3 regions of the Duganella rhizosphaerae genome follow, and region 1 is predicted to be linked to each of the others. Evidence: riboswitches for the same ligand, from Rfam matches in the RefSeq annotation. Region 1 holds a riboswitch; each other region holds the start of a gene.
The links. Region 1 has a riboswitch for cobalamin ahead of RUGAMON1_RS31845 (TonB-dependent receptor domain-containing protein). Riboswitches for the same ligand answer to the same signal wherever they lie in the genome.

Region 1 (7,714 bases):
CACACCGCCGCAGCCGAGCCGCTGGACGTGCTGGCCACCTTCGGCGGCCTGGAGATCGCCATGATGACCGGCGCCATGCTGAAGGCAGCCGAATTGCGCAAAGTGCTGCTGATCGACGGCTTCATCGTCACCAGCGCGCTGCTGGTGGCGGCCCGCGTGCAACCGGCCATCCTGGACTACTGCGTGTTCGCTCACTGCTCCGACGAAAACGGCCACCAGCAGATGCTGGCCGCGCTGGGCGCCAAGCCGCTGCTGAACCTGGGCCTGCGCTTGGGCGAAGGCACCGGCTGCGCGCTGGCGCTGCCGCTGCTGCATGCGTCGGTCAACTTCCTGAACCAGATGGCCACGTTCGAATCGGCCCACGTCAGCGAAAAGTTCGAGTAAGCGCCGTGCACCAACTACGACTGTTCTTCACCGCGCTCCAGTTCTTTACCCGCCTGCCGATTCCCGGCTGGGTGGGCTTCGACCCTGCGTGGCTGAACCAGGCGTCACGCTACTTTCCGCTGATCGGCATGGTGGTCGCAGCCATCACGGCCGGCGTGTATGCGCTGGCCGCATGGTTCCTGCCCGCGCCGGTCGCCGTGCTGCTGTCCACCGCTGCAGGCATCTACGCCACCGGCGCCTTCCATGAAGACGGCTTTGCCGACATGTGCGACGGCTTCGGCGGCGGCATGACGCCGGAGCGCGTATTGGAAATCATGAAGGACTCGCGCATCGGCGCTTACGGCGCCATCGGCATCATCTGCCTGCTCGCCACCAAGTGCACGACACTCTCCATGCTGTCTCCGCTGGCGGCGATTGCCGCGCTCCTCGTCGCCCATCCGCTTTCGCGATTAATGGCAACCTCGCTGATCTGGCGCCTCGACTACGCACGTGCGGAAGGCAAGGCCAAGCCACTGGCGCAAAAGATGAGCACCGCAGAATTCGCGCTGGCCGTCGCCAGCGCCGCCATTCCCGCGCTGGCGATGATCGCCTGCGGATGGCTGACGTGGACCGCACTGGCGACCGGCATCGCCGCCGCCGCAATCGGCACCGCCTGGCTGGCCCGAAAATTCGTACGCCGCATCGCCGGCTATACAGGCGATTGCCTCGGGGCGGTACAGCAGCTCAGCGAAGTGGCGTTCTACCTTTGCGTTCTGGCCAGCATGCGCCACGGCGCCCTGCCCTGGTAACGCCATGCGGCTGATACTGGTGCGCCATCCGCAGCCGCTGATCGCCCCCGGCGTCTGCTACGGCCGCAGCGATCTCGCCGTAGCGCCCGACCAGCTGGCGCAAACGCTGGCCGCCTTGTCGACCACACTCCCCCAAGGCCTCGCCCTATATAGCAGTCCGCTTCAGCGCTGCGCCACATTGGCGGCGCAACTGGCGGCGCCGTTGCTATCGCCAGCGCCGCTGCTGGACGCCCGCATCGCGGAGATCGATTTCGGCGACTGGGAACTGCGCCACTGGGACGATATCGCGCGCGCCGACATCGACGCCTGGGCCGCGGACCTGGTCAACTACCGCCCCGGCGGCGGCGAAAGCTTGCTGCGCATGGCCGCCCGCATCGCCACCTTTTACGCCGACCTCCAGCGCCAGCAGCAAGACGCCATCGTGATCTGCCACGCCGGCGCGATGCGCCTGCTGTCGGCCTGCCATACCGGCCTGGCGCCGGCCGAAATGGCGCTGCAAGCGGCCCGCCATCCGCATCAAATCGCCTACGGCGCCACGCTGGTACTGCAAAACTAAACCGCCACCCCATGACCGGCGCCGCACAAACCCGTATAATGACCGGGTTTTGGTGCCCGCGCGTCTGTCCAGATGCGCAGTTAAACGGGAAACATGAAGCTCTGTAAGAGTCCACATGTGCTGCCCCCGCAACGGTAAGCAAGTGTCGCAGCTGATGCGCGACAAACCTCCTCTGACAAACCACTGTGCTCTGCATGGGAAGGTGAGGTGGTCTAACTTGCCAGCCCGGATACCGGCCAAATCAGGTGGAAGCGAGCGAACGGGATGTGCGCGAACACGCATCTCTCAGTTATCCGCTTCTGTTCAATCTGGCCCACGGGGACGTCGGCCGGTTGCTATTAACAGAAAAATTACATCATGACCCTTCGTATCTCCCGTCCTGCGGCCCTGACGTCGCTGGCGCTGGCAATGGCCGCCTCCTGCGCGCACGCAGAACCAATCGCCGGCACCGTGCTGGTCACCGCCACCCGCAGCCCGCAGGCCCTGTCCGACGTGATCAGCGACAGCGTCACCATCAGCGCCGAGCAAATCGCCGAATCAGGAGCCGGCTCCATCGTCGACCTGCTGCAACGCCAGCGCGGCATCGAGATCGCCCGCAACGGCGGCTCCGGCACCAACGCCACCGTGTTTATCCGCGGCGCCAACAGCAACCAGAATCTCGTGCTGGTCGACGGCGTGCGTATCGGTTCGTCGACCACCGGCGCCGCCAACTGGAGCGCCATTCCGCTGACCGCCATCGACCATATCGAAATCGTCTACGGCCCACTGAGCTCCCTGTATGGCGCGGACGCCATCGGCGGCGTGATCCAGATCTTCACCAAGAAGGGCCAGGGCGCGCCAGCGTTCACCGCCTTCGCCGGCTACGGCACCGACAACACCCGCGAAGGCGATGTATCGCTCTCCGGCGCCACCGGCGGTGAGCACAGCTTCAGCTACGCGATCAGCGCCGGCAAGGAAAAGTCGGACGGTTTCTCGTCCACCCGTCCTGCCAGCGCCTCGTATAACGCCGACAAAGACGGCTACGATCGCGAAAACGCGGCGGCCCAATTCAGTCTGCGCCTGGCAGAAGGCCAGGAAATCGGTGCGCTGCTCCTGCACAGCAAACTCTATTCCCAGTACGACAGCGGCTCATCGCCGTACGACGTCCATTCGAACGCCAAGCTCGACAACGCGGCCATCTACAGCAAGAACCAGATCCTGCCTGCCTGGCAAAGCCTGGTGCAATACTCTCAAGCCAAGGACAACGGCGCGACCTACACCAGCGCGGCCGCATCTGGCTACTCGCAGATCAACACCAAACAAACCGACTTCACTTGGCAGAATGATGTGCTGATTGGCGCCGACGTGCTGCAACTGCTGTACGACCATCGCAAGGAAGAAGTCGAGACCAACGGCTTCAAACTGGCCGACCCGCAGCGCACCACCAATTCCGTCGCCGCTGCCTATAACGCCCGCCGCGGCGCCAACCTGTTCAACGCCAGCATACGCCGTGACAAATCGCTCTACGGCTCGAAGAACACCGGCTCCCTGGGCTACGGCTACAACTTCACGCAGGTACTGCGCGCCACCGCCAGCTACGGTACCAGCTTCCGCGCACCGACCTACAATGAACTGTACTACCCAGGCTACGGTAACAGTAACAACAAACCGGAGCTGGGCAAGAATGCGGAAATCGGTCTTCGCTACGACAGCGGCAACACCGCGCTGAGCGCCAGCTATTACCGCAACCGCCTGACCGACCTGCTGGTGAACACCAAGCCATGCCCATTCACCGGTGCAAAGAGTGGCTGCGCCTACAACGTCAACCACGCCCTGCTTGAAGGCTTGACCCTGGGCGCCAGCCAGCAGCTGGGCCGCTTCAACCTGGCCGCCAACGTCGACCTGCAAGATCCAAAGGACGAAACCAACAACAAACGCCTGCAGCGCCGCGCCAAAAAGCACGGCAACCTGATGGCCGACTACAGCGCCGGCGCCTTGAAGGCCGGCGTGGAACTGGAATTGTCCGGCGACCGCTACGAGGACGCCGCCAACGAGGTCCGCCTTGGCGGCTATGGACTGGTCAATCTGTACGCGACCTACCACTTCAACCGCGACTGGTCGGCGCTGGTCCGCTGGAATAATATCAGCGACAAGCAGTACGACCTGGCGCGCAATTACGCCACGCCGATGTCCAAGCTGTTTGCCGGTATCCGCTACGGCTACAAGTAAGCAGTAATGGTGTAACCTGCCGGGCGTGGGGCGCATACGCCGCGCGCCCGGCAGTCTCTCTTTTTTGAAAGCAGTGCATGCATTCTTTCTCCCGCAATCTGCGACGCCGTGCCGCCGTCACTCTGACAGGGTTGGTGCTGTTCGCGTTTGCCAGCCTGGTTTTCTCGGGCATGACCGGCTCGGTCTCGATTCCTCTCTCCGATATTCCCGCGGCAGTCAATGAACTGCTGCATGGCCAAAGCCAGACGCTGGCCTCCACCCTGCTCGACCTGCGCCTGAGCCGCGCGCTGACCGCCTTCGTCACCGGCGCAGCCCTGTCGCTGGCGGGCGTGATGATGCAGGCGCTGTTGCGCAATCCACTGGCCGACCCGTATGTACTGGGCATTTCCGCCGGCGCTTCCGTCGGCGCCCTGGCCGCACTGCTGTTCGGCTGCGCCATCTGGATGGTCGACGCCTCGGCCTTCGGCGGCGCCGTCGCCGTCTCGATGATGCTGTATCTGCTGGCCCGGCGCGACCTGCGCGGCGGCGCGGCGGCCGAAGGCGGCACCGCTCTATTGCTGCTGACCGGCGTCATCCTGTCCTCCGCCTGCATGGCGATGGTGACGCTGATGCTCTCCATCGCTCCTGAAAGCCGTTTGCGCAGCATGGTGTTCTGGATGATCGGCGACCTGGCCGGCGCGCCGATGCGCGCGCTGCCCTGGATCGTATTGGCCGGCGGCCTGGTATTCGCCCTGCGCAGCGCCCGTTCCATGAACGTGATGGCGCTGCACGCCGAAGCCGCCGCCACGCTGGGCATCCGCGTCGGCGCGTTGCGCAAAGGCCTGTTCTTCATATCCGGCCTGCTGACCGCCAGCGCTGTCACCAGCGCGGGCAGCGTCGGCTTCGTCGGCCTGATCGTGCCCCATGCCTGCCGCTTCGCCGTCGGCGCGGACCACCGCGTACTGATTCCGGCGGCCGCACTGGCCGGTGGCACCTTCCTGCTGCTGGCGGACACGCTGGCCCGCACCATCATCGCGCCGCAGCAGTTGCCGGTCGGTGTACTGACGGCGCTGATCGGCGCGCCGGTCTTCCTGTACCAACTGCACCGTTTGCGCAAATGATGATCAGCACCCATAACCTTTCCCTGAAAATCGGCCAGCGCCAGCTGATTACGGATCTGAACTGGCAGGTGCGTGACGGCGAATGCTGGAGCATCATCGGCCGCAACGGCGCCGGCAAGAGCACACTGCTGAAAACACTGGCCGGCCTGCGCGACCCGAACGGTGGCTACGTCGCCATCCAGGAGCGCGAACTGTCCGACTGGCCGCTGGCCGAACTGGCGCGCCAACGCGCCTTCCTGGCGCAGAGCCGCAGCGACGCTTTCGCCTACAGCGTGATCGAAACCGTGCTGTCGGCGCGCCACCCTTATCACGGCAACCGCTATTGGGAAGGCAGCGACGATCACGCCATCGCGCTGAAATCGCTGGAAGCGATGGAAGTGGCCGACCTGGCCGAGCGCGACGTGCGCACCTTGTCCGGCGGCGAACGCCAGCGCGTGGCCATCTCCGCCATGCTGGCGCAGGATACGCCGCTGCTGCTGCTCGACGAGCCGGCCAACGCGCTGGACCTGGCGCACCAGGTCAGCGTCATGGGCCTGCTGGCCCGCCTGTGCCGCGAGCAGGGCAAGACCGCCGTCATGATAGGACACGACCTGACGCTGGCACACAGCGTCTCCACCCACGCGCTGCTGCTCATGGGCGATGGCCGCTGGCTGGCCGGCACCACGGCGGAAGTGATGCAGGCAGAGATCCTGGGCGAATACCTGGGCCATCCGATAGACATCATCCAGCACGGCACACGCAGCATCTTTATCCCCAAAGAGGACCTTGCATGACCCAACAGAATTCCGGCGACATCGACGAACAAACCGCGGCGCTGAACGAACGTCACCGCGTGCGCATGGAGCGCAAGAAGGCCATCATCGACGCCAAGATCGCCGCCGCCGACAAGCAGATCGGCATCATCATCGTCAACACCGGCAACGGCAAGGGCAAAAGCTCCAGCGGCTTCGGCATGGCGATACGCGCCATGGGCCACGGCATGAAGGTCGGCGTGGTGCAGTTCATCAAAGGCGCGATGCAGACCGGCGAAGAGCTGTTCCTGCGCCGCTTCCCGGAAGAGATCAGCTTCCACTCGATGGGCGAAGGCTATACCTGGGAAACCCAGAACCGCGAACGCGATATCGCAAAGGCGCAATTGGCCTGGGAACAGGCGAAACGCTTCCTGGCCGATCCCGACATCGGCCTGGTGGTATTCGACGAACTGAATATCGCCCTGAAGTACCGCTACCTGGACGTGGAAACCGTCATCAACGATCTGCTGGCACGTCCGGCGATGCAGCATGTCGTCATCACCGGGCGCGGAGCGCCGCCGGAGCTGATCGCCATCGCCGATACCGTCACCGAAATGGAAGTCGTCAAGCACGCCTTCAAGGCCGGCATCGGCGCGCAACTTGGAACCGAGTGGTAATGACGACGCACGTCGAAGTCAAAGCCCTGCTGGTGGCGGCCGTCGCCTCCGGCCAGGGCAAGACCACAGTCACCGCCGCGCTGGCGCGCAAACTGGCGCGCCAGGGCAAGCGCGTGCGCGTGTTCAAATGCGGTCCGGATTTCATCGATCCAATGCTGCTGGAACGCGCCAGCGGCGCGCCGGTGCGCTCGCTGGACCTGTGGATGGTCGGCCATGAACTGTGCCGCAGCCAGTTGGCGCAGGCCGCCGCCGAAGCGGATGTCATCCTGATCGAAGGCGTTATGGGCCTGTATGACGGTACGCCGTCGTCTGCCGACTTGTCGCGCGAATTCGGCGTGCCGGTGATGGCGGTGATCGACGCCGGCGCCATGGCGCAAACCGCCGGTGCGCTGGTCCACGGCCTGCGCGACTATGGGCCGGTGGAGATGGCGGGAGTGATCGCCAACCGCGTCGCCAGCGAAGGCCACGCCAAGATGGTGGCCGCGTCATTGCGCGACATTCCCCTGTTTGCGACTTTGCCGCGCCAGGCCAAATCGCTGCCCGAGCGCCACCTCGGCCTGGTGCTGCCGGGCGAAGTCCTCGATATCGACCAATTGCTCGACAATCTGGCGGACCAGCTGGTGTTCGACGAAGCGGCCTGGGAGCGTCTGCGTCCGGTCCGCATCGAGATTCCGCCATCGACGGAGCCGCAAGCGCCGCTGCTGGCTGGCCGCACCATCGCCATCGCCCGCGATCCAGCCTTCATGTTTATCTATCCGGCCAACCTGGATACGCTGCGCCAATTGGGCGCGACGCTGAAATTCTTCTCGCCGCTGGCCGACGAAGCCATACCGGCCGAAGCGGACGCGGTATATCTGCCCGGCGGCTATCCAGAGCTGCACGCCGAAGCACTTTCGCAGGCCCGGGTGTGGCAAGCGTCGATCCGCGCGGCCCATGCCGCCGGCACATCCATCGTCGCCGAATGCGGCGGCATGATGGCGTTGGCCGACACCCTTGCAGACCAGGCGGGCGCGGTGTGGGCAATGGCCGGCTTGCTACCTGGCGCGGTGGCGATGCAGGCGCGCCTGGCAGGCCTCGGATCGCAGGGTCTGCCGACGGAGCAAGGCGTCCTGCGCGGCCATACCTTCCGCTACTCCAGGCTGGAGACAGCAGTGGCGCCAGCGGCGTACACTATCAAGCATCCGTCGGCCATCCAGGGTGAAGCCTGGTATCGCGTCGGCTCGCTGACAGCTTCATATTTTCACGCTTATTTTCCATCCAATCCGGCGGC
Region 2 (7,714 bases), on a different contig from region 1:
CATCTCCTGGCCCATGTACTGCTCCAGCGTCTTGTGGCCCGGCTTGCGCGGGTTGGACAGGTCGCTGACCATCACCTCCGGCGTCTTGCCGTCCACGCTGCGGATCGCCATCGCGGTGCCACCCAGGTACTGGAAGAAGTCGTCGTTATCCAGCGTCGCGAACAGATTGCTGGAGCGGCTGTGCAGCGCGATCTTGCTGCCGCTGATGGCTTGCTTGAACAATTCGCGGCGCTGGCCGGGATCGGCCTTGTCGTCGCCCCAGTAGCCGGCGCCGAACGGATGGCTCATGCGGTTGATGAAGACGTCCGCAACCTCCTTCTCGTTCTGCCAGGCGTTGGTCAGCGGGATCAGCTTCTCGATCTGCGTGCCATAGGCGCCACTCGGCAGGCCGAAGATGCGCACGGAGGCCATGCGCTGCGCTTCTTCGGCACTGATGCCGCTGGCCTGCAAGGCGGCCACGGTCTTGCGGCTGTGCGCCTGCATCACGTTGCCGTCTTCGCCGGGGCCATTGTCGTCCTGCTTCTGCGCCAGTTGCGCGGCCTGGTCCATCAGCGTCAGCAGGTTGCCGAACAGGTCGCGGAACAGGCCGGACGAGATCAGCGTCACGTCCACGCGCGGACGTCCCAGCTGCTTGCGCGTCAGCGCTTCCACGCCGGTCACGCGGCCACGTTCGTCCCACGTCGGACGCACGCCCATCAGCGCCATCGCCTGCGCTTCCATGATGCCTTCGTGGCGCGAGGTTTCGACGCCCCACAGGTTCATGCTCAACTTGTCCGGCCAGGCGCCGTGGCGCTTGCGATAATCCTCCGCCAGCTGCTGCGCCAGTTTGTAGCCGGCTTCGTAGGTGGTCTTGCTCGGGATGCGCGATGGATCGAGGCCGAAGAAGTTGCGGCCAGTCGGCAGCGCATCCGGATTGCGTACCAGGTCGGCGCTGGCGCCGGTCGGGATGTAGCGGCCGGACAGCGCCTGCATCAAGCGCTCCAGTTCCAGCCCGGCGCTGCGCTCGATATCGTTTTCCAGCTGGGCGATGCGTTTGGTTTTCTGCTCCGCCGTCGACGTGGTGTCGAGGCTGACCACGGCGCGCGCGGTGGCGTTGCGCAGCTCAGGCTTCGGCGCCACGCCGAAGGTGTGCAGGCCGAACGGCGTGAGCTTGCTGCCGGTGTCGTCCAGGTACTCCTCCAGGCCTTCCATGTCGGCTTCGGTTTTGAGCTCGGTCTTCTTCATGTCCTTCAACACGCCGCTCTTGGCCGCCAGGCGGTTGATCGCCGTCAGGTGGCTACGCGCCAGCAGCGGGCTTTTTTGCTCGGCCACGCGGTAGTCGTTGAGCAGCGCGCCCAGCTCGCGCAGGTCGGGATTCAGGCCGGCGACGTCGAACGGTGGCGTCATGTGGTCGATGATGACGGCCATGCCGCGGCGCTTGGCCTGTATGCCCTCGCCCACGTCGTCCATCACGTAGGGGTAGATGTTGGGCATGGCGCCGATCAGCGCCTCGGTCGGATCGCTTTCCGACAGGCCGGCCTCTTTACCGGTCAGCCATTCCTGCGTGCCGTGGGTGCCGATGTGCATGACGGCGTTGGCCTGGAAGCCTTTTTGCAGCCACAGGTAGAACGCGATGTATTCGTGCGACGGCGGCATGCTGACTTCATTGTGCAGCTTCTCCAGGTTCTGCTCCCACGCGCGGCCGGGCTGCGGCGCCATCAGCACATTGCCGAAGCGGCGCGCCGGATAGACGAAGAACGGCTCGCCCTTGGCGTTGCGCCACAGGACAGGCGCGTTCTCCGGCTTGCCCCAGGATTTCTCTATCGATGCGCGCAGCGGCTGTGCCAGCGTGGCGAACCACTTCTGGTAGTCGGCCAGCGGCACCAGCAAGGCCTGGCCGCTTTCGGCCAGGTGCTTCAGGCCCGCCATGTAGTCGCCCTTGGACTTGCCGGGGTAGTTGCCCCACTGCTGGATCTCGCCTTGCAGCTCTTCCTGCGACGGCGGCAGCGCGGCGCCGGTCTGGTAGCCCTCCTGCTTCAGGCGCTGGACGATCTGCCACAGGCTCTCCGGCAGCACGTTCAGGTAGGCCGCGCCGATGGTCTCGGAACCATGCGGATAGTTAAAGTACAGCATGGCGATGCGCTTGTCGCCGTTGGCCTTCTGGCGCAAGGCCAGCCAGCTGGCGACGCGCTGGTTGAGGCGCTCGATGCGCTCGGGGATGGGCGTCTCCTCCACGTAGGCCAGGCCGGTCTGCGCATCGCTGATGCGTTCGCGGCTGGCGACCACGGTCGGTTGGATCAGGCCCGCCACTTCGGCGCCGGCCAGCTGCCAGGTGCGTTCGATGATATCGAGACCGATCTTCGATTCCTGCCACTGCGCCAGCGACTGCTGGCTCAAGGTGATGGCGTTGATCGCCGGGACGCCGATCTTGTCGAGCAGCGCGCCGGTGTTGGCGGTGCCGCCCACCTTCATGCCCAGCGCGACGATCAGCTCGACGCGGCTCTTGCCGTTTTCGTCCAGCAGGAAGCGCAGCGGCACGTCGTAGGGATAGCCGAACACCGGCAGCACGTTATAGCCGCTCGCTTCCAGCCGCGCGACGATGGCCGCCAGCGGCAGCGTTTGTCCCGCCACCAGGCTGGCGCGGTAGAACGGCACGGCGATCCAAGGCGCGCCGGCCTTGTAGTTGGCGTAGCCTTGCAGGTACTGCTCGTAGCTGCTGGACGTGCGGTTGGCCGCCACGTCGTACAGGCCCACTTCCGGCATCGCATGCACCGGCGCGACCGTCAACCTGGAACCGAAGTGGTTGCGCAGGATGTAGCGCAGCAGATTGCCCATGTTCTCCACGCCGCCTTCGCTATGGTAGGACTGTATGGTTTTATCGTCGCGCACGCCCTGCTCGCGCAGGCTGTCGTCGATGGCGCCACCGACCGCGAACACCGGACGGCGCGCCTTCTGCAAGGCCTGCAGTTCGGCGCCCAGGGCCACCATGGCCTGGCGGCCCTTGGTGTTGACGATCGCCACATCGGCGCCGGTCAGGGCTGCGCGGTCGGCCGGCGTCATGCCGTTGGCGGGGATGATGCGCACGGCGACGTTCAGCTCCTTCAACTCGGCCTGCAGGCCGCGCACCGCCAGCACGGCGGGACGGGATTCGATATCGCCCAACATCAGCGCCAGCGTGCGCGGCGCCTGCGCCGAGTGCACATAGCCGCCGATGCACAGGGACACCAGCAACAGCAGCAGCGCCCACAATTTTTTATTCAGGTACATAGACGACCTTCCCATCCGGCAGTTGATACGCGGTGCCCAGGCGTTTGCCTGAGCCCGACAGCGGCTTGTCGCTGACTTTGCTCACCTTGATTTCGGCGCCTTTCTTGGTCAGCACCTCGACATGGCCATCGGCGCTTTTCTTGGCGATGGTGACTTCGGAGTTCGGATCCAGCAGGTCCATCATGTTCCAGGCCGAGAACAGCGCCAGCATCATGGCGACGATGAAGACGATGCTGGCGTCGAACAGGTTGGCGACGCCGGCCAGCGGGTCTTCGTTATGCTCGCCGATGCGGCTGTAGCGGTGGCGGTTCATATAGCGCATCTCAGGCTCCCGCGCGCACCAGGTGCGGCTTGTGGTCTTGCGCCGCCAGGTGGGATTCGGCGGCGTAGGCGATCTCGGTCAGGTCGCTGCGCAGCCAGTGCTCGCGCACCAGGCTCAGTACATAGGCGCTGACGCTGCACGCCAGGCCGACCACGGTGGCGGTGAAGGCGGTGGTCATCGACTCGGCCATCTTCGGCAGGTTGCCCTGCGCCAGGCCGGCCAGCGAAATGCCCATCGGGATCAGGGTGCCCATCAGCCCCAGCGCCGGGCCGACGCGCACCACGAAGCGCACGCCGTCCAGGCGGCGCACGCCGTTGACGTCGGCGCGCTGCACCAGTCGTTCGAGGCGGGCGTCCAGTCCCGGCTCGCCTTCCTGCGCGGTCAGCACGGCGGCCATCTCCTGTTTGGCGGTGGCGACCAGCACGCGCACGCCGCGGCGGCGCTCCAGCCATTCGGCGCCGAAGGTGCCGAAGCACACCAGCATATGCAGCACCAGCGCTGCGATCCCCAGCAGCACGGGCAGGTACAGGATGGTGGAAATGGAGTACAGCAGTGTCTCGATGGAGTGCACGGCGGCGTCGGCGGGCAGGTTAAACATGGGCGGGTCCTGTAGGCAGAGAGGGAGAATCGGGGCGCAGGCGTACGCGAACGGCGCGTGCGCAAGGCACGGCCGCCAGTCGGCAAGGCCGTGGCGCGCAAAATCGATGCATAGATGTAGATCGAAACAGATGCAAGCCGCTCACTTCCCCGTGAGCGGCTTGAACAGAAATGCCTGGGCATTTCCACCTGTCCTGGCCGGTATCCGGGCTGGCAAGCGACACCGCCTGACCTTCCCATGCGACTGCACAGTGGTTTGAAGAGGCGGATTTGTCGTCAACGACGACGCTTGTTTACCGTTGCGGGGGCAGCACATGTTGGCTGGCGTGGCCAGCTTCATGTTTCCCGTTTAACTGCGCGTCTGGACAGACGCGCGGGCACCAAAACCGGGCGATTATACTTTACCCGGCAAGGGTTTGGAGTATCGGGCAGTCGGGGCGATGGTCGCCGTGGCAGCAGCCGGCCAGCGTTTGCAGTGTGTCGCGCATTTCGGTCAGCTCGGCGATGCGCTGGTTCAGCTCCGCCACGTGGCCCATGGCGATGGTCTTGACGTCGGCGCTGGCGCGCTCCTTGTTCTGCCACAGCGACAGCAGGTCGCGGATCTGGTCCAGCGAAAAACCCAGCGAGCGTCCGCGCTTGACGAAGCGCAGCGCGTGCAGGTCGTTGTCGCCGTAGATGCGGTAGCCGGCCTCGCTGCGCTTGCCCGGCGGGATCAGGGCGATGCTTTCGTAATAGCGGATCATCTTGGCCGAGACGCCGCTGGCGGCCGCCGCTTGTCCGATGTTCATGCTTGTCCTTTCAGGTGGTCCGGCGTCCAGCGGCGCAGCAGCAAGGCGTTGCTGATCACGCTGACGGAGCTGAGCGCCATCGCGGCGCCGGCAACCATGGGGTTGAGCAGGCCGAAGGCGGCCAGCGGTATGCCGACCAGGTTGTAGATGAAGGCCCAGAACAGGTTCTGGCGTATTTTGCTGTAGCTGCGGCGCGAGATCGAAATGGCGGCAGCCACCAGCGCCGGATCGCCACGCATCAAGGTGATGCCGGCAGCGTGCATGGCGACGTCGGTGCCGCTGGACATGGCGATGCCGACATCGGCGGCGGCCAGCGCCGGCGCGTCGTTGATGCCGTCGCCGACCATGGCGATGCAGGCGTCGCCCGTCTTCAAGCTGGCGACGGTGGCCGCTTTGTCGGCGGGCAGCATGTTGGCGACGATGCGGCCTATGCCCAGTTCTTTGCCGACGGCGTCGGCGCTGCCCTGGTTGTCGCCGGTGAGCAGGATGGTCTGGATGTGCATCGCATGCAGCGCCTGCAGCGCGGCGCGGGCTTGCGGCTTGATGCGGTCGCCGAAGGCCAGCAGGCCCAATAGCTGCGCGGGCTGCGGCGCGTTCGATGCTGCCAGCCAGGATATCGTCAGGCCTTGCCGCTCCAGTTCCTCGGCGCGGGCGCTCAGCGCATCCAGCGCCACGCCCTCCTCCTGCATCAGCCGCGTGCTGCCCAGGACCAGGCGCGCGCCGTCGACGATGGCCGCTACGCCGCGGCCGGGCAAGGCGGTGACGCCGGTGGCGCTTGGCGCGGCGCCGTCGGCCGTGGCGGAGCGCGCGGCGGCGGCCTCGGTGACGGCGCGCGCCAGCGCGTGTTCGCTGCCGCGCTGGATCGCGGCGGCCAGTTGCAGCAACCGCCCTTCGTCGATGCCGGCCGGCTCCAGCGCGACCAGCGACGGCTTGCCCTCGGTGAGCGTGCCGGTCTTGTCGAACGCCACGGTGGTGATGCGGTGCGCCAGCTCCAGCGCCTCCGCATCCTTGATCAGTATTCCGTAACGCGCCGCCACGCCGGTGCCGGCCATGATCGCGGCCGGCGTCGCCAGCCCCAGCGCGCACGGACAGGCGATCACCATCACCGCCACCGCATTGATGATGGCCCGCTCGGCATCGCCGGTCGCCAGCCACCAGCCGGCGAAGGTCGCCACCGCCAGCACCATCACCACCGGCACGAACACCGCGCTGACGCGGTCCACCAGATGCTGCACCGGCGCCTTGGCCGCCTGCGCATCCTCCACCAGGCGGATGATGCGCGCCAGCGTGCTTTCGGCGCCCACCGCCGTCACCCGCACCAGCAGCAGGCCTTCGCCGTTGATGGCGCCACCGGTCACACGGTCGCCGGCGTGGCGCGCCACGGGCAGGCTCTCGCCGGTGATGAGCGCCTCGTCGACATGGCTGGCGCCCTCCACCACTTCACCGTCCGCCGCCACCCGCTCGCCGGGCAGCACCACCACCAGTTCGCCCGGCTGCACATCGGCGATCGGCACTTCGACATCCCGCTCGCCGCGCCGCACCCGCGCGGACTCCGGCCGCAGCACCTGCAAGGCGCGGATGGCGGACGTGGTCTGGCGCTTGGCGCGCGCCTCCAGCCATTTTCCCAGCAAGATCAAGGTGATCACCACGGCCGACGCTTCGAAATACAGATGCGGCATGGCGGATCCCGACGCCAGCAGCTGATAGACACTCAGGCCATACGCCGCGCTGGTGCCCAGCGCCACCAGCAGGTCCATATTGCCGCTGCGGGCGCGCAGCGCCAGCCAGCCGGCGCGATAGAAGCGGGCGCCAAGCCAGAACTGCACCGGCGTCGCCAGCAGCCATTGCACGCGGCCGTCCAGCATCCAGTGCACGCCGGCCAATTCCAGCAGCATCGGCAACAGCAGCGGCAGCGACAGCACGGCCGCCAGCAGCACCGCGCGGCCGCCGCCCGGCCCCGCCAGCGCATGGTGGGCAGGCGCAGCGGCATGATCGACAGACGCGGCGGACAGCGGCAGCTCGGGCGTGGCCTGGTAGCCGGCCTTGTCGACCGCCTGCACCAGCGCCGCCACATCGAGCGGCAGCGCCGATTCCACCCGCGCCGATTCGGTCGCCAGGTTGACGCTGACCTTGTCCACGCCAGGCACGGCCGCCAGCACGCGCTCGACGCGGCCCACGCAGGAAGCGCAGGTCATGCCTTCGATTTTGATCGACAGTGTGACGGGAATAGCGGAAGTGGACATGACCAACCCAATGGAAGACTCGATGACAACAGCATCAAGTATCCCACGATGGGAAGGTCAAGTCTTTTCTACAAGCACGCCAGGGTTCAGCGCACTTCGCAGTCGACGGTGTTCGACTTGCTCGGGCCGGTGCTGGCCGACGGCCCGGTGCTCTGGCTGAACGCCGGCGGCGGCGTGAACGGGATGCCCGGATTGGCCGGCAGGATAATCGGCGGCGTCCTGAAGCTTGGCGTGTAGCCGAACTGGCCGGCAGCGAAGTTGGCCGTGCCGGACGGGTTGGTCACATGGATCAGGCCGTCGAGCACCTGCACGTACAGGCCCGGTGCGCGCGCAGCGGTCGGCGACGGCAGCGTCAACTGCGCCAGCATCAGCGGCCGCACCGGCGCGGCCAGCTCGTCCAGCGCGGCGGTGCTGGCCAGGTTGTAGGCCAGGCGCGAGGCCACCGCCTCCTCGCTCGGCTCGACGATGTCGGCGATGAAGGTGGTGCCGCGGATACCGATGGTGGCGCTCGGCGTCTT
Region 3 (7,714 bases), on a different contig from region 1:
GCGGCGGGCCGCTTGAACGGTGAGATCGTCGGCGTTGGCGGCGCCGGCCAGCAGCAAGCCGGCCAGCAGAATCGAGCGTTTCATGGGCGAGTCCTTACGTTGTTTGGATGCCCGGATTGTGCGCCAGCCGCCTCTCCGCGAGAAGTGGGCTGGCCGTTGAAACACCTGCTTGCGGCGTTTGAAAATCGCCGCGCCGGCTAGCGCGCGCCGGCGGCGTCGATGATGGCGCCGCTGACATAGGACGATTGTGGGCTGAGCAGCCACAAGATCGTCTCGGCGATTTCCTCCGGCTGGCCGCCGCGCAGCATCGGCACGTTAGCTTCCAGCCGCGCCACGCGGCCAGGGTCGCCGCCGCTGGCGTGGATTTCGGTGTAAATCATGCCCGGGCGGACGCAGTTGACGCGGATGCCTTCGGCCGCCACTTCCTTCGACAGGCCCAGCGTCATCACGTCGATCGCGCCCTTGGACGACGCGTAGTCGATGTAGACATTCGGCGCCCCATGCCGGGCCGCGCCGGACGACAGGTTGACGATGCCGCCGCCCTGCCCGCCGTCGGCGGTCGACATGCGCTTGACCGCCTCTTTGCAGCACAGGAAGTAGCTGATCACATTGGTGGTGAACACCCGCTGCAGGCGCTCCACCGACATCTCGGTCAGGCGGCATTGCTGCTCCAATATGCCGACGTTGTTGACCAGCGCCGTCAGCGGCCCCAGTTCCTCGTCGATGGTCTCGAACAGGCGCTGCACGTCGGCCTCCACGCTGACGTCGGCCTGCACGGCGATCGCCTCGCCGCCCTCGGCCACGATCTGCGCGCGCAGCTGGGCGGCCGCCTGCGCGTCGCGCAGGTAGTTGATGCACACCGCATAACCGCGGCGGCTCGCCATCAGCGCGGTCGCCGCGCCTATGCCCCGGCTGCTGCCGGTCACCAGTATCACTTGTTTCATCGCTTACCTCCCCCCCGCATGCGCCAGCGATATGCTTGCGCTCCACTTAGGGGTCGGACCCCGTACGGGGTCCGACCCCGCCCGGCCTTGCGGGGTAAAAAAGCCCGCTGCTGCGGGCTGGTGCCATGCTTATTTTTCCGGGCTGACGTGGGTCAGCGCGTAGCCGACATGCTCCCACCAGTGCTCGCGCGAATGCACGGTGCGCAGGCACTTCTTGTCGAGCTCTCCCTTGAAGACGGGATCGGCGCACTGCTTGGTCATCAGCGCGTTGCGCTGGTTCTCGGCATTGCTCAACGCGATCAGCAGCCAGACGATGAAGCCCAGCGCCAGCACCGCCAGGCTCCATGCCACGTGGTTGATGTAGGCCCACTCGAACAGGGTTTCGATAACCGGTGAAGATTCCTTGTAAATCTTCATGACTTCGCCTTCGGCCGCCTTGCGTTCATCGCTGATCTCTTTCATGTTTTTTCCTTACTTCTTGGCGGCGCGTTCCTGCGCCGACTTGGCAACCAGGCTATCCATCACCGCAAACATGGCGGCGTGCGCCTCCGGGACCGTCGCCAGGCCGTGGCCGGCGATTGCCGGCGAGGTCGTATAGTGACCATCGATCACCAGGGCCGGGGCACTGTCGAGTTTATACTGGTTTGCCACTTGCACGCCACGTTTCATCTTCGTTTGGACCGCGAACGAATTGAAAAATTCCAGATATTTGGCCTTGTCGACGCCATTCTTGACGACGAAGTCCAGGATGGACTGGTCGGTATTGAGGCGGTTGTGCTCGACGTGGACGGCGTGGAAGAACTTTTCGTGCAGGCCGTTGCCCAGCGCGTTCATCGCTTCCAGCGTGAAGAAGGCCTTGGCTTGCGCATCCTCGCCCAGGTGCATGCGGCGGAACACGATCTTGTCGCCCTGCTTCTTGACCCAGCCCGCCAGCGGCGTCTCGAGCGCGTTGCAATGCGGGCAGTGGTACATGAACACTTCCAGCACCTCGACCTTCTTGCCGGTGTCCGGACGGCTGGCCGCGTCCAGCGTATTGAAATCAACGCCGTTCTTGAAATCGGCGGCATGGGCGCCGGCGGCGGCGGCCATGAAGGCGGCGGTGGCAATCAGGGGGCGCAGCAAACTCAGGAAACGCATAACAGTCCTTCATCAAGGTAAGTGGCGAACGCCGCGAGATTACCACCTTTTCCACGATGTGCAAATTAGGCCGGCGTTAAACCTCAGGGCCGGCGCCGGCGCGCCGTCTCCAGCCGCTCGCACAGCGCGGCGACGCCGTCGGCGATGCGCGGCGTGGCGCGCACCAGTTGCTCGCCGTCCAGCGTGAACAGGTTGCCGCGCTGGACCGCCAGCATGCCCTTGTACTGCTTCCAGATATTGACGCCGGATTCGGCGTCGTGCTGGTCGCCGCCGAAGATGGCTTCCGGGTTTTGCTGCAATACCGCCTCGGTGCTGACGGTGGGCGCCGGCACCTTCAGCGCGGCGAACACGTTCTGGCCGCCGCAGACGCGGATCGCGTCGCTGACGATGTGCTCACCGCTGAGGGTGAAGATCGGCTTTTCCCAGATCTGGTAGAACACCCGTACCGTCGGCCGTTGCGCGTAGGTGGCCGAGAGTTTGGCGATCTTCTGGCGATAGTCCTGCGCGGCCTTCTGCGCGGCGGCTTCGGTGCCCATCAGCCGGCCCAGGCGGGTCAGGCTGGTGGCCACCTGGTCCAGCTTTTGCGGATCGCTGTAGAAAATCGGGATGCCCAGGCTTTTCAACTGCTCCAGCTGGGGCGCGGTGTTCCCGCTCTTCCACACCACCAGCAGGTCCGGGCGCAGCGCCAGCACGTGCTCCATGTCGATGGTGGCGTTGCTGCCGACCTGCGGGATGCGCTTGGCCGCTTCCGGGTAGTCGCTGTAGTTCATCACGCCGACCACGCGCTCGCCGCCGCCGGCCGCGAACAGCAGCTCGGTGATGTGCGGCGCCATCGAGATGACGCGCTGCGCCGGCTTGGCGACGGCGACGCTGTTGCCGGCGTCGTCCTGCACGGTGACAGCCTGCGCGCAGGCCGCCGTGCAGGCCAGCGCCAGCACCAGCGGCGAGGCCTGGCGAGCGGTCGTGGTCATGGCGCGCATCAGAACTGGTAGCGGGCCGAGAGTTTCAGCTGGCGGCCGTCGGCGGTGTAGATGCCGCCCTGGATGCCCTTGTCGCAGCTGAAGGCTTGCGAGAAGTAGCGCTTGTCGCTCAGGTTCAGGCCCGACACCGCGAACTCCCACTGGCCAAGCTTGCGGGCGTAGCGCGCGTCCAGCGTGGTGTAGGAAGGGATCTGCGCCGGGCACTTGTTGTCGAAGTCACCGCCGTTGCGCTGGCTGTCCACCCACTGCGCGCCGATATCGGCGGTGTGGCCGCTTGCCAGGGTCCAGCTCAGGCGCGCGGTCAGGGTGTTCTTCGGCACCAGCACCATCTCCTTGCCGTTGTTGACGCCGTCGGTGAACTTGGCGTCCACGTGCTGATAGTGGGCGGTCAGGTTCCAGGCGGCGTTGATGCGCTGCTCGGCGTCGATCTCGAAGCCTTGGCGGCGGGTCGGCGCCAGGTTGGTGTTGGCGCCGTAGCCGAAGTTAAGTGTCGGATCGAAGAATATCTCGTTGGTCAGGTTGTGGCGGAACACGCGGCCGGTGATTTTCTGCGCGGCGCTGCCGTAGCTGACGCCCAGCTCCAGGTCATGCGACTGCTGCGGCATCAGCAACACCGTGTTGGTGTCGACGGTGTAGCCGTTTTCATCGGCGTTGGCGACGCGATAGCTCTGGCCGGCCTTGCCGTAGACGGTCAGGTGGGCGACCGGCATGTAGCTCGCTTGCAGCTCCCAGGCGTTCAGACCTTGCGCCAATTTGTAGGCGTTGGGGCCGAAGGTGTTCAGCGGATCGACGGCGTCCTTGTTGAAGATCTCGCGGCGTACGCCGGCCGAGACGCGGCCTTCATGGGCGGCGTCGAAACGCAGTTCGTCGCGCAGGTACAGCGCTTTCGAGTGCTGGGTGGCGTCGGCCGCCGAATATAAACGGCTGGTGGTGGCGGTACGGTTCCAGACGGTCCAGTCGAAGCCGGCCACCATTTCGTTCAGCATGCCGCCGATCTTGCCCAAGCGGCGCACGCGCGGCGAGAACTGGGTCTGCTTGCTGTCGTAGGTGGTAGTCGATGGGCCGAGGCGATCGTAGTAAGTTGCTGCCGCCGTCTTCTTGCGGTACGACAGGTCGGCCGCCAGCTCGTAGGCGCCGATGCGGCGCTGGCCGAAGGCGGTGAAACGGTCGTTATCGAGTTTGCCGTTGTCGTTCGACGTGGTGGACTGGCGCGGATTGGCCTTGTATTGGTCTTCTGTCAGCGCGCCGGCGAAGCGCATATCCTGGCGCGCGCCTTCATAGCGGAAGCCGGCGCGGCCGGCGTTGTCGAACCATTGCGCGCCGCCGCTGAAGTGGGTCTGCTTGAATTCATTGTTGTCGCGGTAGTTGTCGGTGCGCTGGGTGTCGAGCGTGGCGTCGGCGGCGAAGCCGTCCCAGGCCTGGAAGCCGGAGACGCGCGCTTCGCCGGCGCGGAACTGGCCGCCCTCGACGAACACGCTGCCGCGGCGGCTGTTCTTTTCCGGGCGCTTGGTGACGATGTTGATCACGCCGCCCGTGGCGCCGTCGCCGTACAACACGCTGGCGCCGCCGCGCGTGATTTCGATGTGCTCCACGGTGTCGATCGGGATGGTCGACAGGATGGCGTTGCTCAGTTCATTTTCCGACAGGCGCACGCCATCCAGCACGATCACCATATTCTGGCTGCTGTTGCTGCCGAAGCCGCGCAGGTCCAGGCTGAAGTCCGGGCTGCCGTCCAGGCTCTGGCGGCCGTACACGCCGCCCACCTTGCGGATGGCGGTGTTGACGTCGTTGGCGCCGGCGCGCTGGATGTCTTCGGCCGTGATGACGACGGCGCCGATCGGCGTCAGCGCCGCGTAGGCGTCGAAGCGCGAGCCGGTGATGACGATGGGCGCGAGCGCCTCGGAGATCTGTGCGGCGGCGGGAACGGCGGCGGCAAAGCACAGGGAGACGGCGGCGGCCAGCAGGCGCGGTTGGAAGGCGGAGGATTGCATGTCAGGTCATTTTCAAAAGAGACATCCGCCTGCGTCCCCGCAGGCTGGAAGTGTACGGAAGCCACGCGGGCTTCCCCCTGTCTGGCCGATATCCGGGCTGGCAAGGCTGAAGGTAGCCTCGCGTTACCGTTGCGGGGGCAGCACACCTTGGCCGTCGCGCCGTGGGCGCGGGCGGCCTTGTGTTTCCCGTTTAACTGCGCATGTGAGCACATGGGCAAGCACCAGAACCCCGGCATTATACGCGCGCGCCCCGGATCATTCACTTTTTAGATAGGACCTATCTACATTTCGTGCATTGATTGCAACGGCCTCCGTCCTTATAGTGAGGTCATACTCAAACCGGAGTTTTTCCATGAATGCATTGCCTAGCTATTTCCTGTCCCACGGCGGCGGCCCGTGGCCGTTCATGATGGACCAGGTGGGCCATCTGTACGGCCAGCTGGACGCGTCGCTGCGCGACATCCCGCGCCAGCTCGGCGTGACGCCGAAGGCGGTGCTGGTGATTACCGCGCATTGGGAGGAGCGTGATTTCACGCTGTCGTCGTCGGTCAAACCACCGATGATCTATGACTATGGGGGCTTCCCGCCGCACACCTACGAGGTGCAGTACAGCGCGCCGGGTTCGCCGGAGCTGGCGGCTCAGGTCAAGCAGCTGCTGGACGCGGGCGGCTTCCCGGCGCAGCTGGACGCGCAGCGCGGTTTCGACCACGGCACCTTCAGCGCCATGTATCCGATCTATCCGAATGCGGACGTGCCCATCGTGCAGCTGTCGCTCAAGCGCGGCCTCGATCCGTTGACGCATCTGGAGGTGGGCCGTTTGCTGGCCCCCTTGCGCGAGCAGGGTGTGCTGATCGTCGGCAGCGGGCTGAGTTACCACAACCTGCGCGCCTTCAACGCGCAGGGCGCGGCTGCCTCGCACGCCTTCGACGGCTGGCTGCGCGCGACGATGGCGTTGCCGCCGCAGCAACGCACGGCGCGCTTATTGGAATGGGAGCAGGCGCCGGCCGCGCGCATGGCGCATCCGCGTGAAGAGCATTTGCTGCCGCTGATGGTGGCGCTGGGCGCGGCGGAGAACGACGCGGCGGCCGTCCCCTACCACGAGGATGCATTCATGGGATCGCTGGCCGTGACCAGCTTCCGCTTCGGCTAGTCGGGCTGCCACCCCGCAATGCGGACGCGGGGTCGGACCCCGTACGGGGTCCGACCCCTGCCCGGCTCTGCGGGTTGGGTGCTAAGTACCGCGCTTGCCGTTGGCGTAGGCTTCGGCCTTGGCGGCGGCGATGGCGGCTTTCTCGGCGTTCTTGACCGCCATCTCGGCATCGTGCACTTCCAGCCGCCCCTTACGGCTGGCCGGCGTCTCCAGCGAGATGCGGCCCAGGATGCCGCTGCGGTAGTCGCCCAGGAAGGTGTGCGAGGCTTTTTCGAAATCGAGGTCGCCGCCCTTCTGGCGGAAGCCGCGCTTGGCCGCCACCCCCTCCACCACGGCGATGCCGTCGAAGCTCTCGATATCCTTGAAGCCGTAGCGCGCCACCAGCAGCTGCGGGTAGTACTTCAGCATCTCGTCGGCCAGGAACACCGCCACCTCCTCTTCGATCAGCGCGTTCGAGCCGATCGCGTGGCTGGCCGCCAGCATCAAGCCGTCGCTCGGCAGCGCGATCTTCGGCCACAGCATGCCCGGCGTGTCGACCAGGATGGTGTTCTTGTCCAGGTAAAGCTTCTGCTGCTGCTTGGTCACCGCCGGCTCGTCGCCGACCTTGGCCACCTTGCGCTTGAGCAGCGCGTTCATCAGCGTCGACTTGCCGACGTTGGGTATCCCCATGATCATGATACGCAGCGGCTTGGTCGGCACGCCGCGGTGCGGCGCCAGCTGCTTGGCCAGCTCCGGCACGCGGGTGACGTCGGCCGGCTTCTTGGTGGTCATCGCGAACGCGGTCACGCCTTCCTGGGCGTTGTAGTAGGCCACCCAGGCCGCCGTGGCGGCCGGATCGGCCAGGTCGATCTTGTTGAGGATCTTCAGGCACGGACGCTGGCGGAACTTGCGCAGCTCCTCCACCATCGGATTGGTGCTGGCCTCGGGCAGGCGCGCGTCGACCACCTCGATCACCAGATCGGTGTTCTCCATCTGCTCGGCCGCCTTTTTCTTGGCGGCGTTCATGTGCCCTGGGTACCATTGTATCGACATGCTCTGACCTTCAAAATCGTTCTGACAATCCGCTATTTTACCTGCTGGCTCGCCTGGACTTCGGATATCATGAGGCGCTTTTCCCTTTTTCTGACCATATAAATAACATTATTCTCCACCGGAGTGCTGAAGATGAGCATAGCTGCACCGTCCAACCCCAAGGAAATCACCGTACGCGGGATTATCCTGGGCATACTGATTACGCTGGTCTTCACGGCGGCTCAGGTCTACCTCGGGCTCAAAGTGGGCCTGACCTTCGCCACCTCGATCCCGGCGGCCGTCATCTCGATGGCGCTGCTGAGCGCCTTCAAGGATGCCACCATCCAGGAAAACAACATCGTCCAGACCATCGCCTCGGCCGCCGGCACGCTGGCGTCGGTGATCTTCGTGCTGCCTGGCCTGCTGATGATAGGCTGGTGGGCCAAGGTGCCGTTCTGGCCGACCTTCGGCGCCTGCGCCATCGGCGGCGTGCTGGGCGTG

Region 2: another riboswitch for cobalamin. It lies ahead of RUGAMON1_RS21680 (MotA/TolQ/ExbB proton channel family protein); the one in region 1 lies ahead of RUGAMON1_RS31845 (TonB-dependent receptor domain-containing protein).
Region 3: another riboswitch for cobalamin. It lies ahead of RUGAMON1_RS29160 (TonB-dependent receptor); the one in region 1 lies ahead of RUGAMON1_RS31845 (TonB-dependent receptor domain-containing protein).

The regions. Positions count from the first base shown of each region.
Region 1 is NZ_BPWK01000028.1:977-8,690, forward strand. Features, by position in the region: gene cobT (nicotinate-nucleotide--dimethylbenzimidazole phosphoribosyltransferase) at 1-384, shown strand, start outside; gene RUGAMON1_RS31835 (adenosylcobinamide-GDP ribazoletransferase) at 390-1,172, shown strand; gene RUGAMON1_RS31840 (histidine phosphatase family protein) at 1,177-1,728, shown strand; cobalamin riboswitch at 1,762-1,983, shown strand; gene RUGAMON1_RS31845 (TonB-dependent receptor domain-containing protein) at 2,086-3,936, shown strand; gene RUGAMON1_RS31850 (FecCD family ABC transporter permease) at 4,014-5,036, shown strand; gene RUGAMON1_RS31855 (ABC transporter ATP-binding protein) at 5,036-5,809, shown strand; gene cobO (cob(I)yrinic acid a,c-diamide adenosyltransferase) at 5,806-6,444, shown strand; gene RUGAMON1_RS31865 (cobyrinic acid a,c-diamide synthase CobB) at 6,444-7,714, shown strand, end outside.
Region 2 is NZ_BPWK01000011.1:2,652-10,365, reverse strand. Features, by position in the region: gene RUGAMON1_RS21690 (cobaltochelatase subunit CobN) at 1-3,246, opposite strand, end outside; gene RUGAMON1_RS21685 (DUF2149 domain-containing protein) at 3,233-3,568, opposite strand; gene RUGAMON1_RS21680 (MotA/TolQ/ExbB proton channel family protein) at 3,570-4,166, opposite strand; cobalamin riboswitch at 4,345-4,565, opposite strand; gene cueR (Cu(I)-responsive transcriptional regulator) at 4,567-4,953, opposite strand; gene RUGAMON1_RS21670 (heavy metal translocating P-type ATPase) at 4,950-7,196, opposite strand; gene RUGAMON1_RS21665 (FecR family protein) at 7,283-7,714, opposite strand, start outside.
Region 3 is NZ_BPWK01000020.1:11,812-19,525, forward strand. Features, by position in the region: gene RUGAMON1_RS29135 (ester cyclase) at 1-84, opposite strand, end outside; gene RUGAMON1_RS29140 (SDR family oxidoreductase) at 198-944, opposite strand; gene RUGAMON1_RS29145 (hypothetical protein) at 1,074-1,406, opposite strand; gene RUGAMON1_RS29150 (thiol:disulfide interchange protein DsbA/DsbL) at 1,416-2,081, opposite strand; gene RUGAMON1_RS29155 (cobalamin-binding protein) at 2,165-3,061, opposite strand; gene RUGAMON1_RS29160 (TonB-dependent receptor) at 3,061-5,052, opposite strand; cobalamin riboswitch at 5,119-5,293, opposite strand; gene RUGAMON1_RS29165 (DODA-type extradiol aromatic ring-opening family dioxygenase) at 5,405-6,202, shown strand; gene ylqF (ribosome biogenesis GTPase YlqF) at 6,284-7,234, opposite strand; gene RUGAMON1_RS29175 (OPT family oligopeptide transporter) at 7,367-7,714, shown strand, end outside.